DNA from 2 places in the Streptomyces sp. NPDC002754 genome. Region 2 is predicted to be linked to the other one. Evidence: riboswitches for the same ligand, from Rfam matches in the RefSeq annotation. Region 2 holds a riboswitch; the other holds the start of a gene.
What was found. Region 2 has a riboswitch for thiamine pyrophosphate ahead of ACWD2L_RS03330 (purine-cytosine permease family protein). Riboswitches for the same ligand answer to the same signal wherever they lie in the genome.
Positions count from the first base shown of each region.

Region 1: linked by a shared signal. The riboswitch ahead of thiO (glycine oxidase ThiO) and the one ahead of ACWD2L_RS03330 (purine-cytosine permease family protein) in region 2 are both predicted to bind thiamine pyrophosphate.

Region 1 is NZ_JBSFVM010000004.1:381,142-389,492, reverse strand. It holds gene pknB (Stk1 family PASTA domain-containing Ser/Thr kinase) at 1-1,151, opposite strand, end outside; gene ACWD2L_RS13880 (thiazole synthase) at 1,323-2,120, opposite strand; gene thiS (sulfur carrier protein ThiS) at 2,128-2,328, opposite strand; gene thiO (glycine oxidase ThiO) at 2,325-3,503, opposite strand; TPP riboswitch at 3,519-3,632, opposite strand; gene ACWD2L_RS13865 (hypothetical protein) at 3,686-4,027, shown strand; gene ACWD2L_RS13860 (NAD(P)/FAD-dependent oxidoreductase) at 4,114-5,346, shown strand; gene ACWD2L_RS13855 (Rv2175c family DNA-binding protein) at 5,463-5,828, shown strand; gene thiE (thiamine phosphate synthase) at 5,907-6,554, shown strand; gene metF (methylenetetrahydrofolate reductase [NAD(P)H]) at 6,660-7,580, shown strand; gene ACWD2L_RS13840 (hypothetical protein) at 7,626-8,351, shown strand, end outside.
Region 2 is NZ_JBSFVM010000001.1:677,892-686,242, forward strand. It holds gene ACWD2L_RS03310 (hypothetical protein) at 1-213, opposite strand, end outside; gene ACWD2L_RS03315 (geranyl diphosphate 2-C-methyltransferase) at 372-1,259, opposite strand; gene ACWD2L_RS03320 (family 2 encapsulin nanocompartment cargo protein terpene cyclase) at 1,295-2,593, opposite strand; gene ACWD2L_RS03325 (family 2B encapsulin nanocompartment shell protein) at 2,649-4,067, opposite strand; TPP riboswitch at 4,444-4,539, shown strand; gene ACWD2L_RS03330 (purine-cytosine permease family protein) at 4,529-5,929, shown strand; gene thiM (hydroxyethylthiazole kinase) at 5,976-6,797, shown strand; gene thiE (thiamine phosphate synthase) at 6,794-7,531, shown strand; gene thiD (bifunctional hydroxymethylpyrimidine kinase/phosphomethylpyrimidine kinase) at 7,528-8,349, shown strand; gene ACWD2L_RS03350 (superinfection immunity protein) at 8,350-8,351, opposite strand, start outside.

The sequences.
Region 1 (8,351 bases), on a different contig from region 2:
ATGTACCAGACGCCGGTGCCGACACCGAGGACCAGCAGGATCGCCGCGAGGATCGCGATGGTGCGGCGCTGCGGGCCGCGACCACGACCGCGACCGCCGCCGTGAGCCGGCCCGGGGACCGTGGGCGGCGGAGCCGGCGGCATCTCCAGGCGGCTCGTCCGGTTGAGCCGCGCCTGGTCCTCGGAGTCCGTGGGCAGCGGCAGCTGTACGGGTGTGCCCACCGCGCGCGGGATCACGCTCGTACGGTCGTCGGCCCCCACGTACTCCGTATCGCGCGCCTGCGGCGGCACCGCGTCCAACTGGGCGTCCGTGAGCGCCGACCGGGCGCCCCTGGCCTGCGCGAGGAGGGCCACCGCGTCGTGCGGGCGCACCTCGGGGGTGCGGGCCGTCGCCGACGCGACCAGTTCGTCGAGCTCGTAGGGGAGGCCGGGGACCGCGGCCGAGGGCGGGGGCACGTCCTCGTGGAGGTGCTTGTAGAGGATCTGGGCGGGGGACTCGCCCGCGTGCGGCTTGCCTCCCGTGAGCATCTCGTAGAACACGACACCGCACGCGTAGACGTCCACGCTCGCCGTCGCCGTGCCGTTCTCGATCTGCTCGGGCGCCAGGTACGAGACCGTGCCGAGGACCGCGCCGGTGGTGTTCGTGACCGTGTCCACGGCCCGTACGAGACCGAAGTCCGCCACCTTCACCCGGCCGTCGTCCCCAATCAGGACGTTCTCCGGCTTCATGTCGCGGTGCACGAAGCCCGCCCGGTGGGCCGCTCCCAGCGCGGCGAGGACCGGCTCCAGGATGTCGAGGGCGGCGCGGGGCCGCAGCGCGCCCCGGTCGCGCAGCACGTCGCGCAGGGTGCAGCCGGCCACGTACTCCATCGCCAGATACACGTACGCGCCGTCGGTGCCCTGGTCGAAGACCCCCACGACGTTCGGGTGCGAGAGGCGGGCCACCGACTTGGCCTCGCGGATGAAGCGGTCCACGAACGAGGCGTCGGCGGCCAGCGAGGGGTGCATCACCTTGAGCGCGAGCACGCGGTCGAGGCGGGTGTCCACGGCCCGGTAGACCGTGGCCATCCCGCCGACCGCGATGCGTGCGTCGACGCGGTACCGGCCGTCGAGCACGTGCCCGAGCAACGGGTCCTGAAGGGTCGTGTCCACGCAGGCGAGTCTACGAGGAGCGACCGACACCCAGCTTCCGTGCCGCAGGACCGGGCCAGTACTGCAGCACAGCTGTGACCACCCTCAAGCCCGCGGGGTCCTTTTAAGCCCCGCCGGCGATTGAGGCGCGGGGTCCGGGGCAGAGCCCCGCGACCGCCACCCCGGTGCGGCTTACCGGAACGCCGGCCGCTCCGGATCAAGCCGCGCCCGCCCCTCCGCAGACGAGGACGCCTCCGCGAAGTGACGCTTAGGGATGCGCCCGGCCCGGTATGCGAAGCGTCCCGCCTCCACCGCGTGCCGCATCCCGTCGGCCATGAGGACCGGCTCCTGCGCGCGGGTCACCGCGGAGGCGAGCATCACACCCGCGCAGCCCAGCTCCATGGCGAGCGTCACATCGGACGCCGTGCCCGCCCCCGCGTCCAGGATCACCGGCACGCGCGCGTGCTCGGTGATCAGCTGGAAGTTGTGCGGGTTGCGGATACCGAGCCCCGAACCGATGGGGGAGCCGAGCGGCATGATCGCCGCGCAGCCGACGTCCTCCAGCTTGCGGGCCAGGACCGGGTCGTCGTTCGTGTAGGGAAGGACCGTGAAGCCGTCGTCCACCAGGGCCTCCGCCGCGTCGAGCAGCTCGATCGGGTCTGGCAGCAGGGTGCGCTCGTCGGCGATGACCTCGAGCTTCACCAGGTCCGTGTCGAGCGCCTCGCGCGCGAGGCGGGCCGTCAGGATCGCCTCTCCCGCGGTGTAGCAGCCGGCCGTGTTCGGCAGCACCCGGATGTTCAGCTTCTCCAGGACGGAGAGCACCGAGCCGTGCACGCTCGCGTCCACGCGGCGCATCGCCACGGTGGTGAGTTCGGTTCCGGAGGCCACCAGGGCGCGCTCCAGGACGTCGAGGCTGGGTGCCCCGCCCGTGCCCATGATCAGGCGCGAGGAGTACGTGTCGCCCCCGAGGTCGAAAGTGTCGTCGGCCATGGACGGTTCAGCCTCCTTGTACGGCCGTGAGGACCTCGACGCGGTCTCCTTCGGAGAGCGCCGTGGCGGGCCATTGGGTGCGGGGGACGACGGTTTCGTTGAGGGCGGCGGCGACGCCCTTGGGTGCGGTGGTGAGCGTGGTGACCAGGAGGGCGAGCGTGGTGCCCGCGGTCACCGTGCGCGGCTCGCCGTTGACGTGGACGTTCATACGGGCTGCTCCACGAGGGCTGTGCCGAAGCGTTTCGGCGTGAACGGGCGGGCCTCTTCCGGAAGTTCACCGGTGGTCAGGGCGTGCGCCATGGCGTCGCCGGTGATCGGCGTCAGGAGCACGCCGTTGCGGTAGTGGCCGGTCGCCAGGAGGAGGCCGGGCAGGGTGGTCGGGCCGAGGAGCGGGGCGTTGTCGGGGGAGCCGGGGCGCAGGCCCGCGCGGGTCTCGGTGAGCGGGAGTTCGGTGATGCCGGGGACGAGTTCGTGGGCGTCCCGCAGGAGTTCGTAGACGCCTCCCGCGGTGACCGTGGTGTCCCAGCCGAGTTCCTCGCTGGTCGCGCCCACCACGAGTTCGCCGTTGACGCGCGGCACCAGGTAGAGGTTGCCGCCGCGGACGACCGCCCGGACCGTGCGGCTGAGGAAGGGCACGTACCGCTTCGGCACCGTCAGGCGCAGCACCTGGCCCTTGACGGGGCGCACCGGCGGCAGTACCGCGTCGGGCACCCCCGCGAGCTGTCCGCCGCGGCTGCCCGCCGCCAGCACCACCTGGCCGGCGGCGAGTTCGGTGCCGTCGGCGAGGACCGCGCCGCGCGCCCGGTCGCGGACGACACAGAGCCTTTCGGCCCACGATCTGTGGAAGGTCACGCCGGAGCGCTCGCAGGCCGTCACGAGGGCGCTCGCGAGCCTTCTCGGGTCGATCTGGTGGTCGCCGTCGACGCGCAGTCCGCCGCGTACGCCCGGCGCGAGCATTGGTTCGAGGCGGCGGCAGTCGCGGCCCGAGAGCCACTCGGACTCGAGCCCCGACTTCGTTTGCAGCGCGTGCAGTTCGCGAAGGTGGGCGCGGTCGTCGGCGTCGAGCGCGACCGCGAGCGTGCCGCACGCGCGGTAGCCGAGGTCCTGCCCGGTGGCCTCGGACAGCTCGGCCGCGAAGTCCGGGTAGCGGCGCGCCGAGGCGAGGTTCAGGCCGAGCAACGTCTGCTCGCCGTGGTGGAGTTCGGTGACCGCGGCCAGCATTCCGGCCGCCACCTGGGCGGCCCCGCCGCCGGGTTCGGGGTCCGCGACCGCCACGGTCAGGCCGCGCTGCGCGGCCCGCCATGCGGTGACCAGACCGATGATGCCGCCACCGACGACGAGGACGTCGTGGGTGTGCGGGGGGACGGGATGCGTTGAAGGCATGGACGACATGGGTGACATGGGCGTCAAGCCCCTCCCTTCGCCGGTATGACCCGGATCAGGTTCGTACGGTCGAAGGCCGCTCCAGCCTCCCTCTCAGCCCGCTGCGTACGGGCTCCCGCGAGTGCTCTACGTTGGCCACCCTAGCCGTTCACCGCGACCCCCAGTAAGGGAGCCTCGAACCAGTGCCCCGATCTCTCGACGGTCTCGTGATGTCCCCCGTTGCCGACCAGGCTCCCGGTCAGGTGGGCACGCGCACCCGCTTCACGTACCGGGAGAGTGACGGCCGCATTTCGGCCGACTACGTAGGCGGCGATGTCGTCCAGGGGAACCTTGTGGGCACGCGCTCCGGGGACGAGATCGACTTCCGCTACGTCCAGCTGAAGACCGACGGGACCACCTCCTCGGGACACTGCGTCTCGACCGTGTCCGAGCTCCCGGACGGCCGGGTGCGCCTCGACGAGACCTGGGAGTGGGAGTCGCAGGAGGGTCGCGGCACCAGCGTGGTCGAGGAGCTCGCGCGCTAAACCGGCGGCATGTGTGGAGGACGTCACGGTGTCGGAGTGGTCCGCATCGCTGACTGCCGAATGATCAGGTGCCTAAGGTTGCTTCCGTGAGCGAGCAGCGGAGCGGGAGCGGAGCGCCTTCGGGGCAGCGGAACGTCGTCATCGTGGGCGCGGGCATGGCCGGTGTGCAGACCGCGGTCGCGCTGCGCGAACACGGCTTCACCGGCGCGATCACGCTGCTCGGTGCCGAACCCCACCAGCCGTACGACCGGCCTCCGCTGTCCAAGGCGGTGCTGCTCGGCAAGGCCGAGGGCTCGGCCTTCGACGTGGACTTCGAGGCGCTCGGCGTCTCCCTCGAGCTGGGCCGCGAGGTGACCGGGCTGCGCCCCGGCGACCACGAGCTCGACACCGCCGAAGGCCCGGTCCCGTACGACGTGCTGGTCGTCGCGACCGGCGCCGAACCCGTCCAGCTGCCGGGCGCGCGATCCGCCCCCGGAGTGCACCTGCTGCGCACGCTCGACGACGCCGAGCGGCTCCGGCCCGTCCTCGCTGAGCAGCACGACGTGGTGGTCGTGGGCGCCGGCTGGATCGGTGCCGAGTTCGCCACCGCGGCCCGCGAGGCGGGCTGCCGGGTCACGGTGGTGGAGGCCGCCGAGCGGCCGCTGGCCGGGGCGCTGCCCGCCGAGATCGCCGCGCCCATGGCGACCTGGTACGCCGATGCGGGAGCCCGCCTGCGTACCAACGCGCGCGTGGAGCGCATCGAGCCGGACGCCGTCGTCCTCGACGACGGCACGCGGCTGCCCGCGGGAGCCGTCGTCGTCGGCATCGGCGCCCGCCCCGCCACCCGCTGGCTGGCCGGCTCCGGCATCGAGCTGGGCGCCCACCGCGAGGTCCTCGCGGACGACGGGCTGCGTACATCCGTGCCCGACGTGTACGCGGTGGGGGACTGCTCCTCGTTCCCCTCGGGGCGCTACGGAGAGCGCCTCATGGTCCACCACTGGGACAACGCGCTGCAGGGGCCGCGCACGGTGGCGGCGAACATCGTCGGGCAGACCCCGGCGGTGTACGACCCGGTGCCCTATTTCTGGTCCGAGCAGTTCGGCCGGTTCGTGCAGTACGCCGGGCACCACAAGGGCGCCGATGCGACGGTGTGGCGCGGCGACCCCGCCGGCGCCGCCTGGTCGGTGTGCTGGCTGCGTGACGGCGCCCTCGTGGCGGTCCTCGCCGTCGGCAAGCCGCGTGACCTGGCCCAGGGGCGCAAGCTCATCCAGTCCCGGACCGCGCTCGACCCGGAGCTCCTCGCGGATCCGGCCCGCCCGCTGAAGTCCGCGGTGGCGTGAGTCCGTCTCCTTGAGGGCCCCGCAAAGCGTGCCAGAAGGGGTGAAACGGGAGGATCCGTGGTCCATCCGCACCGGCCCGGCTTCCGAGTGTCAGTCCGGGATGGCACGCTTGTCCTGTGACCGAGATTGACGCAAACATCGATGCTCTCGTCCCCGCCTGGCTCAACCTCCCCGACATCGCGGAAATGCTCGATGTCGAGGTGACGCGTGTGCGGCAGCTGGTCAAGGAAGGCCAGCTGATCGCCGTGCGCCGCGGAGAGAACAGGGCACTGCACGTGCCCGCCGCCTTCATCGACGGCGACAAGATCGTCAAGGGGCTCGTCGGCCTCCTGACAGTCCTGCGGGACGACGGCTTCAGTGACGAAGAGATGCTGGAATGGCTCTTCACCCCCGACCCGAGCCTGCCGGGCACGCCCGCGCAGGCCTTGAGTGAGAATCGCGGCACGGAGGTGAAGCGTCGCGCCCAGGCGCTCGCCGTCTGACCCGACAACCGTCCGGCGTGCGCACCGCGGCTCGTGGTGCGCACGCCACCGATATCGCACGACCCACGGGGGGACTTCATGGCGGACTCCAAGCGCGCACTGCTCGCCGATGCGCGGCTCTACCTGTGCACCGACGCGCGCAGGCGCCAGGGTGATCTGCCGGAGTTCCTCGACGCCGTGCTGGCCGGCGGCGTCGACATCGTGCAGCTGCGCGACAAGGGCATGGAGGCCGGCGAGGAGCTGGAACACCTCCAGGTGTTTGCCGATGCGGCCCGCCGCCACGGCAAGCTGTTCGCGGTGAACGACCGCGCGGACGTCGCCCACGCGACCCGCTCGGACGTGCTGCACCTCGGCCAGGGTGACCTGCCGGTGCCCGCGGCCCGCGCCGTCCTCGGCGATGACGTGCTCATCGGCCGCTCCACGCACGCGCGGGACGAGGCCGCCGCGGCGGCCGTCCAGGAGGGCGTGGACTACTTCTGCACGGGCCCCTGCTGGCCGACTCCGACCAAGCCCGGACGGTACGCCCCCGGCCTGGACCTCGTGCGCTACACAGCGGGTCTGGACACGGACCGCCCCTGGTTCGCGATCGGCGGCATCGACCTGGCGAACCTGGACGAGGTCCTGGAGGCCGGAGCCCGCAGAGCCGTCGTCGTCCGGGCCATCACGGAGGCCGACGATCCGGCCAACGCGGCGGCCGAGTTCGCGAAGCGCCTGCGCGCCGTGTGACCTGCGCGGTCCTGGAAAATCCCGCCGGTGAAGGCCGTCCCGCCGGCCTGTCCGCAAGGTGGACGGGGATTAGGGGCTTTGGATATCGGTCAGTAACCTGCCCGTATGGCCCTAGGTACCGCTTCCACCAGGACTGATCGCGCCCGCCGGGTGAGCGACATGCTCGCGCCCGGCAAAACTGTTTTCTCGTTCGAGTTCTCCGCACCGAAGACCCCGAAGGGCGAGCGCAACCTGTGGAACGCCCTGCGCAGGGTCGAGGCGGTCTCACCCGACTTCGTCTCCGTGACGTACGGCGCGGGCGGCTCCACGCGCGCGGGAACCGTCAAGGAGACGCAGCAGATCGTCGCCGACACGACGCTGACGCCGGTGGCCCACATCACCGCCGTCGAACACTCGGTCGCCGAACTGCGCAACATCATCGGTCAGTACGCCGACGCCGGGATCCGGAACATGCTCGCGGTCCGCGGCGACCCGCCCGGCGACCCCATGGGCGACTGGATCTCGCACCCCGAAGGCCTCACGTACGCGGCCGAACTCGTTGAATTGATCAAGGAGTCCGGGGACTTCTGCGTCGGCGTCGCCGCATTCCCCGCGATGCACCCGCGCTCGGCCGACTGGGACTCCGACGTGCGGCACTTCGTCGACAAGTGCCGCGCGGGCGCCGATTACGCGATCACGCAGATGTTCTTCTACCCGGAGGAGTATCTGCGGCTGCGCGACAAGGTCGCCGCGGCCGGCTGCGAGACGCCGATCATCCCGGAATGCATGCCGGTGACGAGCGTGCGCATGCTCGAACGCCTGCCCAAGTTGAGCAACGCGGACTTCCCTCCCGAGTTGAAAGAGCGAATCCTCACAGCAAAAGACGATCCGGCCGCTGTACGCTCCATTGGCATCGAGTTCGCTACGGAGTTTTGCGCCAAGCTGCTTGACGAGGGAGTGCCGGGTCTGCACTTCATTACGCTCAACAACTCCACGGCAACGTTGGAGATCTACGAGAACCTGGGCCTGCACCACGAGCGGGGCTGATTCCGCCGTACCCACAAGGGCTACGGCCGTACGAGAGGGGCGTACATGGGCTGGGCGGTCCTCTATGTCGCGTTCGGACTGGTGGCACTGTGGCTCCTCGGTGAGGTCCTGCTGCAGTACAAGGCACGGCTGCGCTGGCGGCTCCTCGCCTTCGGCGGCTTCCTCGGAGTCGTGATCGGCGTCCTGATTCCTTCCGTGTACGTCATCGGGGCAGGGGCGATCGCGTTCGCGATCGGGCAGACGTACGTCACGCTGTCGTTCCGCCGCGGGTTCGCCGCGGGCTGGTCGCTCAAGGGCGTTCCGGGTGTTCCCGGCACCGACCGGGGGCGGCGCTCCGAGAAGGAGCTGCACCAGGACCCGACGCTCCAGGTCTCGGACCTGGAGTACGAGCCGGCTCCGCAGGAGTACGCGCCGGTCCCGGAGCCGGCCGCCGAGAGCACGGCGGTGTACGCCACCGAGCCGATGCCCGACGACACCAGCCAGTACGGCGTCTACCAGGACTCGGCGTACGCCCAGGCGGCGCACGGGACGCAGGACGCGGCGTACGCCCAGACCGCCCAGGCGGCGCACGGGATGCAGGACTACGGCTATGACGCCGGGTCCTACGGCTACGACCAGCAGAGCTACGGCTACGACCCGGCTCAGCAGCCGTACGCCGCCCCGTACTCGGACCCGTACATCGGGACGCAGACGTACCCGGCGCAGCCCCAGTACGGCGACCCGTACCCGACCGGGCAGGGCTATGCCGACCCGTACGCGACGGCCGCGGGC
Region 2 (8,351 bases):
GTACCAGCCCGTGCGGCGGTGCGGCCGGGGCGGCTGGTGCGAACGCCACGGCTCGGGCCGGGCGTCCCGCTCCTGCAAGCGGCGCGTCACCATGCGGGCGCGCGCCGACGGTTCCTTCGGTGCGTCCCGTACGCCGTCCTCCGACTCCTGGAGGAAGCGCTCCCAATCGTCGTCGGACAGCGGCGAACCGCCGTGATCCCCACCCGAATTCACTTCTGAACTCCCCTTGTGCCATGTGGTTTCCGTGGCGGCCAGTCCCTCCCCAGGGCCGGCCACCATCGACGGATCATGGCACACGCGCGAACGCCGGGCGACGCCGAAGCGGGGAGAGGCCGTTCAGGAACGGCCCCTCCCCGGTGGTCAGCGGACGGTCAGACGCGGTCCGCTGCGATCAGCAGGTACTGGAACGAGCCGTCCCGGTACGAGTTGATGAACGCGTCCTCGATCCCCGTGACGAGCGACGACGTGGCCCGCAGCTCCCAGTACGGGAGGGTGTCGGGGGTGAGGTCGATGACGGTCTGGGGCACCAAACGGTTGTCGGCCATCGCGCGCAGGTACTCCCGGCGCGAGTGGATGTTGCACTCGAAGTGCGCGTTGATCTGGGACACCCACTTCGACGGCTGGCCGTACCGCGGGTTCCAGCAGCCGGTGATGGTCACGTAGCGGCCGCCGACCTCCAGGATGCGGGAGTGTTCGGCGAACAGGTCGTGCAGGTCGACGTACATGGTCGACTCGTTGTTCCACGACCCCGAGATCTGCCCGGTCTCGAACGGGGTGTCCAGCATGTTGCAGACACGAGCCCTGACGTGGTCCTCGATGCCGAGTTCCGCCGCCCGCCCGTTCGCGAAGTCGGCCTGCTTGGCCGAGAGTGTGACCCCCTCGACCTTGCTCCCGAAACGCTGGTGCGCCATCACCATCGAGCCGCCGCGGCCGCAGCCGGCGTCCACGAGGGTGTCGTCGCGTCCGATGTCGCCGAGGTTCCCGAGCAGGTACGCGGCCTGCGCCGACTCCAGCCGGTGCAACTCGGCGATCAGCTTCTTCTCGTTCACGTCACCCGCTCCGTCACCGAGCGCGGAGTGGTCGACCGCGCCGATGCCGTAGTGGTGGTGGTACAGACCGTCGACATCGCCGAGCCGCAGATTGACCGGCCGGGCCTCGCCGTCCCAGTAGCGGGCGATGTCCCCCTGGTAGGGGGTGGCCGGCGAGGGGATGTACGGGGAGGTGCTCTGGGCCGTGGCGGTGAGTTCGGTGCTGGTCACTGATGAGTCCTATCTCTTACCAGAAGTCGGGTCGCTTACCAGAAGTCGGGCAGGCGGTAGCGGTAGGTGTTGTTCTGGTGCCATTGGTGGTTGCCGTCGACCCACGCCGCTACGCCCCGCAGGAAGCGTTGGACGTTGGGGAGCGGGCAGGCGGCGGCCAGGGCCGCGGCCTCTGTCTCGAAGGCGTGCATGAGTTCGTTGTGGACCTCGACCGACTTGAGGTAGGCATCCTTGTCGGACAGGTCCTCGCGTTCCGCGATCACGACCGGCAGGTTCAAGTGACGGCCGGGAGCGTCGAGTTCCTTCATGTACGAGTACAGGTCGTTGACGATCGTCGTCGCGTTCCCCGCGAGTGCGATGACCTTCTGCATGTCCGGCAGGGCGTGCAGGTCCGCCGGCAGTTCGTAGCCGCCGACGGTGTCGGTGATGGTCGGGCAGGGGCGGAAGTTGTTGAACTGGCGCATCGCCAGGTACTCCCACACCTCCGGTACGTGGTCGTGTTCGGACCAGGCGGCCTCGGCGAGGTAACCCATGTGCAGGCGGGCCATGTCGTGCCGGTAGCGGTCGGCCTGGGACGCGCTGCTCGCCTGGACGAAGTACTCCATGGCGGAGCGGTACGCGCGCCGGGGCGCGTCCGAGTACAGCGAGTCCGCCCACTGCGGCTGGTACTCCCGCGTCGTGTACAGCGGGTCGAGGGTGGTGTGTGCGAGCAGCAGCCGTGAGCCGAGGCCGACGGGCGAGCCGCCGTGGTCCTCGCAGTAGCAGTCGTCCAGCGCGTTCTCCGCCATCATCAGGCGGGTGGCGATCATGACGTGGTCGACGGTGGGTGCGTCGGGGTGGCAGCCGACCATGTAGCTGCCCACGGAGAACCCGTCGAACTCCTCCTCCCAGTCGTCGGGGTACAGGTCGACCTCGTCCAGCGCCCACTCCTTGATCCGGCGGCTGACCTCCGCGACCCGTACGGGATCGGGGTCGGGCGCCGGATGGTGGTACAGGCCGGGAACGGGCCGCCCTTTCGCGGTACTTGGCGCAGGAGCCGGGTCCGAGCCGGGCTTCGGGGCCGACGATGCCGGTTCCTCCCGCGGAGTGAGCCGCAGCCCCGCCGTGCCGAGACCGCTGGGCCCGCGCAGCAGCCGCTCCAAGTCGGCGTGCTCAGCCGGTACTTCACCCGCCGACGTCCCGGCGGTCGGCGTGGCAACCGCCCGCGGCGGGCACCCCGTAACGGCGCCGATGTCGCGGGCGCGGGCCGCGGCGTCGGCCAGGACCTGCGCCCCGAAGCGGGAGATCGCTTCCGGCAGGCTCGACTGCGGAGGTGTCGGCTCGGGCGGGGGCATCCATGTCTCCTTGAGGGCTCCTCGGTGGGGTGGGGGCGGCCGTGGTTCTGCCCCGCTACGTGCTGGGCCAGCGGCCGATCTGCACGTTCTCCAGCACACCGACCGCGTCCGGCACGAGGATCGCGGCGGAGTAGTAGGTGCTGACGAGGTACTTGGTGATGGCCTGCTCGTCGACACCCATGAACCGGACCGAGAGGCCCGGCTCGTACTCGTCGGGCAGACCGGTCTGGTGCAGGCCGATGACACCCTGGTTGTCCTCGCCGGTACGCATGCAGAGGATCGAGCTGGTGCGCTCCTTGGTGACCGGGATCTTGTTGCACGGCAGGATCGGCACCCCGCGCCAGGCCGGGACCTGCTGGCCACCGAGGTCGACGTGGTCGGGATACAGGCCGCGCGCGTTGAACTCGCGCCCCATCGCAGCGATCGTGCGGGGGTGCGCCAGGAAGAACTTGGAGCCGCGGCGGCGACAGAGCAGCTCGTCCAGGTCGTCCGGCGTGGGCGGCCCCGAGTGCGGCTGGAGGCGCTGCTTGAAGTCGGCGTTGTGGAGCAGACCGAACTCCCGGTTGTTGACGAGCTCGTGCTCCTGGCGCTCGCGCAACGCCTCGACGGTGAGCCTCAGTTGCTCCTTGGTCTGGTTCATCGGCTCGTTGTAGAGATCGGCGACCCTGGTGTGGACCCGAAGGATCGTCTGGGCGGCCGAGAGTTCGTACTCGCGCGGCCGCGCTTCGTAGTCGACGAACGCGCCGGGCAGTTCGTGCTCGCCCACGTGCCCCGCCGACATCGGGATCTCGGCCTCGCCGCGGTGGTTCTGGCCCCGGCCCGCGAGCGACTTGAACTCGTCGACGTGCGCCTGCAGGGGCGGCGCAGCGGACAGTACGGCCGCGAAGTCGGCGCGCGAGAGGGTGAGCAGGGTGCCCGCCGTCTCGGCGACCGCGGTCTGCTCCCAGCGGGCGTCCTCGTCAAGGAGCGCATCGTCCCCGAAGCGGTCGCCGTCGGCGAGTACGTCGAGCGCGACCTCGTCGCCGTAGCCGCCCTCGGAGAACTGACTGACGCGCCCATGGGCGATCAGGTGGAGCCGGTCCGCGGGCGCCCCGCGCTCGACCAGCGTCTCGCCGGCCCGGAAGTCGCGCTGCTCGCACCGGTCGGCGATGGCGGTCAGTACTTCGACGTCGTCGAAGCCGCGCAGCAGGGCCAGTTCGCCGAGTTCGCGGGGGATGACGCGGACGTTGCCGCCGTCCTGGATGAACTCGATGGTCCCGTCGCCGACGGTGTAGGTCAGGCGGCGGTTCACCCGGTAGACGCCGCCCTTGGTCTCCACCCAGGGCAGCATTCGCAGCAGCCACCGCGAGGTGATCTCCTGCATCTGCGGGGCGGACTTGGTGGTGGTGGCGAGATTGCGGGCGGCCGCCGTACCGAGGCTGGTCTGCCGTGGCAGGGCCGCCGCGGTGTCCGGGGTGGTCGAGTCAACTGTCATCGGATGAGCTCCCCTTGATCGCGCGAAAGCGCGCATGTCGGTAATAACGGGACGGATGAAAGAGAGTTGATGAATTCGGCGGTAATGCGTCCAGATCCAGCATCACCGTAAGGTCCGCCTCGGCTGCCGGACCAAGGAAAGTCGGCGACATTCGCTCGATGCGATGATCAAGCTCGCGGGGTGTTTGCCGGGGAAGGATGGAACTCGGCCCGATTTCTTCGTGCCTCCCGACGGGCGTGGGCCCTGGCCCACGCGGTGCACACGCGTCATAGCGGCGCCAAACCGACAGAAGTCGGCCACTCGCCGCAGAGCTCGTCGTTGCCGACTCCGCACCCCACGAGGTAGGCGAAACGTCACCGCGTTACGCTGGCCGCTGTAACCGGACACGGGGTGCCCCCACCAGAGGGCTGAGAACACACCCGTCGAACCTGAACCAGTTCGTACTGGCGGAGGGATGTCTCATGCCTGTGGTGCATGTTTCCAGTGGCCTGCCTGCCGACCGCGAGAGCGGCGCCTTCGACGGGCGGATGCCCGCGGCACCCGGCGACCTCGGCATCGAGGGTCACGGCATCGAACCGGTGCCCGAGGGCAACCGCTACGGCGGGGCCGGGCGCCTGTTCACCGTGTGGTTCGCCCCGAACCTGACCATGACCGGCGTCTTCACCGGCACCGTCGGCATCGCCCTCGGACTCGACTTCGCCACGGCACTCGCCGCCGTCGTGCTCGGCACCCTGGTCGGCGCGGTACCGACCGCGTACCTCGGGACATGGGGGAGCCGGACCGGGGCAGGACAACTGCCGCTCGCCGGGCTCGCGTTCGGGCGGGGTGTCGTGCTGCCGGGCGTGCTGCAGTGGCTGTCGTCCATCGCGTGGGACGCACTGATCGGCCTGTTCGGCGGTGACGCGCTGGCCCGGCTGTTCGGCTGGCCGTTCTGGGCCGGCGTCCTCGTCATGCTGCTCGCCCAGGGCCTGCTCGGTGTCTTCGGTTACGAGGCCATCCACCGGTTGCAGATCGTCATGACCTTCGTGCTCGGCGCCGCGTTCGCGCTGATCGCCTGGCGGCTGCTGGACGGTGTGCAGCCGGCCGCCCACGGCTCCGTGCACGGAGCCGACCGCGTCGGTGCGTTCGTCCTGACCAGCACGATCGCGCTGAGCCTCAGCCTGTCCTGGGCGCCGTACGCCAGCGACTTCAGCCGCTATCTGCCCGCGGCCACCTCCCGTACCCGCATGTTCTGGTACACGTTGCTCGGCCTGCTGGTGTCGTTCGTGGCCGTCCAGGCGCTCGGCCTGTGGGGTGCCTCCGTGCTCACCGACCAGACGGCGGCCGGGGTCGACAAGATCCTCGGCGGCGGAGCGGTCGGCGCGTTCGGGCTGCTCGCCGTGGCGCTGGCCGCGCTGTGCAGCAACGCGATGAACGACTACAGCGGCTCGCTCGCCCTGCAGACCATCGGCGTACGCATCCCGCGCCCGGTGGCCGCCGCCCTCGCCGCCGCGCTCGGCTTCCCGCTCGTGCTGTGGATGCACGCGGCGGACACCACAGCCCGGTTCCAGAATGTGCTGCTGTTCGTCGGGTACTGGATCCCCGGCTTCGTGGCGATCGTCCTCGTCGACTGGCGCGCGCGGGCCAGGGCGCGCGCCGGCGCGCCGCTCGACCTCGCCGCCGAGCGCGAACGGCGCCAACCCGCGTGGCCCGCCGTGCTGGCCTTCGCGGCGGCCTTTGCCGCGGCGGTCCCGTTCATGGACACCAGCCTGTACGTGGGTCCGGTGGCGGAAGCGCTGCACGGCGCGGACGTGTCGTACTACGTGGCGTTCCTCGTGGCCGGCGCCGTGTACGCGCCGTTGCGGCTGCGGCGACTCGACTGACCCACGAGCCCTCGTACCTCGCACCTCCTTTGCTTGGAGTCACCCCATGCCCCAGACGTCCCCCGACCGCCCCGAGGACCTCGTCGCCTTCGCGGCGCAGGCACTCGGGCGCGTACAGCACACATCACCCCTCGTGCAGTGCCTGACCAACGCGGTGGTCACGGGGTTCACCGCCAACGTGCTGCTCGCGGTGGGCGCCGCGCCCGCCATGGTCGACATCCCGGACGAGGCCGGGCCCTTCGCCCGCGTCGCCTCGGGCGTGCTGGTCAACCTCGGGACTCCGCGCGCCGAGCAGCGCGCCGCGATGCCCGAGGCGGCGCGGGCCGCGGCCGACGCGGGCACGCCCTGGGTGCTCGACCCGGTGGCCATCGGCGCCCTGCCGGTGCGCACCGCGCTCGCCGCCGACCTGCTCGCGCTGCGGCCGACCGTGATCAGGGGCAACGCTTCCGAGATCATCGCGCTCGCGGGCGCGGGTGGCGGCGGCCGGGGCGTGGACTCCTCCCACGGTGTCGACGACGCCGAGGACGCGGCAGCGCAGCTCGCGCGCACGGCGGGCAGTGTGGTCGCCGTGTCCGGGCCCGTGGACTACGTCACCGACGGCACGCGCAGCGCCCGGATCGCCAACGGGGACGCCCTGCTGACCCGGGTGACCGGCGGCGGCTGCGCCCTGGGGGCGGTGATGGCCGCGTTCGCCGCGGTGGACGAGGACCGGTTCGCGACGACGGTGGCCGCCGCCACCGCGTACACCGTCGCCGCCGAGTTCGCGGCGCGGACCGCGGCCGGTCCCGGCAGCTTCGCCGTCGGGTTCCTGGACGCGCTCGCTGAGCTCACCCCTGACGACGTCGCGACGTGGGCGGAGGTGTCATGACGGCACGTCCTCGACCGACGGATGCCGGTGTCGACCTGTCGGTCTACCTGGTCACCGACGCGGACCAGTGTGCGGCCCGCGGTCGCACCGTGGCCGAGACCGTCGCGCAGGCTGTGGCCGGGGGAGTCACCGCCGTGCAGATCCGGGAGAAGCGCGCGGGCGGACGGGAGTTCCTGCGGACCGTCCTGGACGTCGCCGAGGTGCTCCCCGAGCATGTCGCGCTGATCGTCAACGACCGGGTCGACGTGTTCCTCGCCGCGCGAGCGAGCGGCGCACGGGTCACCGGCGTCCACGTGGGCCAGTCGGACCTTCCCACCGCCTCCGTACGTCAACTCATCGGTGACGACGCCGTGTTGGGCCTGAGCGCGGCCACCACTGCCGAGCTGCACACCGCCGCGATGTCCACCGCCCGCGTCGACCACGTCGGTATCGGCGCCCTGCACGCCACCCGCACCAAGGCCGACGCGCCGGAGCCGCTCGGCCGAGACGGCTTCGCCGCGCTGGCCCGGCTGAGCGGGCTGCCCGCCGTGGCCATCGGTGGTGTCACCCCCGACGACCTGCCGCACCTGCGGGCCGCGGGGGCGGCCGGGGCCGCGATCGTGTCCGGCATCTGCGCCGCCGAAGACCCCCGCGCCGCCGCCCGTTCCTACGCCGACGCCTGGGCCGACAGCCCGCACCCCAGCAGCACGCACTCCCGCACCCGTCCCCGTATCCGAAAGGATGTCTCCGCATGACCGAGACGCCGCCCGCGGTCGCGCCGCCCCGCGTGCTGACCATCGCCGGTTCGGACTCCGGCGGAGGCGCCGGGATCCAGGCCGACCTCAAGACCATGCTCGCGCTCGGCGCACACGGCATGAGTGTGCTCACCGCCGTGACGGCCCAGAACTCCCTTGGTGTGCAAGGTGCTTGGAACCTCCCGCTGGACGCGGTGCGCACCCAGTACCGCAGCGTCGTCGACGACATCGGTGTGCAGGCGCTCAAGACCGGCATGCTCGGCGACCCCGACATGGTCGTCACGGTCGCCGAGCTGCTGGCCGACGCGCAGGCCCCCGTCGTCGTCGACCCCGTCAGTGTCTCCAAGCACGGCGACCGGCTGCTCGCCGGCGACGCGATCGATGCCGTACGGGACCGGTTGCTGCCGGTGGCGACGGTGGTGACACCCAACCTCGACGAGGTCACCGAACTCACCGGCATCGCCGTCGAGGCCGACACCGCCGAGGCCGACATGCGGCGCGCGGCCGAGCGGCTGCTCGCCTATGGACCCCGCTGGGTGCTCATCAAGGGCGGTCACCTGCCCGGAGAGGCCGTCGACCTGCTCACGGACGGCGCGCACGAGCACTGGCTGCGCTCGCCGCGCCACAACAACGCCCACACCCACGGCACCGGCTGCACCCTCGCCTCGGCCGTCGCGGTCGGCCTGGCCCAGGCGCATGGTGTGCCGGAGGCGGTGCGCCGGGCGAAGGAGTACGTCACCGGGGCGATCGCGGCGGGGTTCGCGCTGGGGGCCGGGATCGGCCCGGTCGACCATGGGTGGCGGTTCCGGGCGGCGTGATC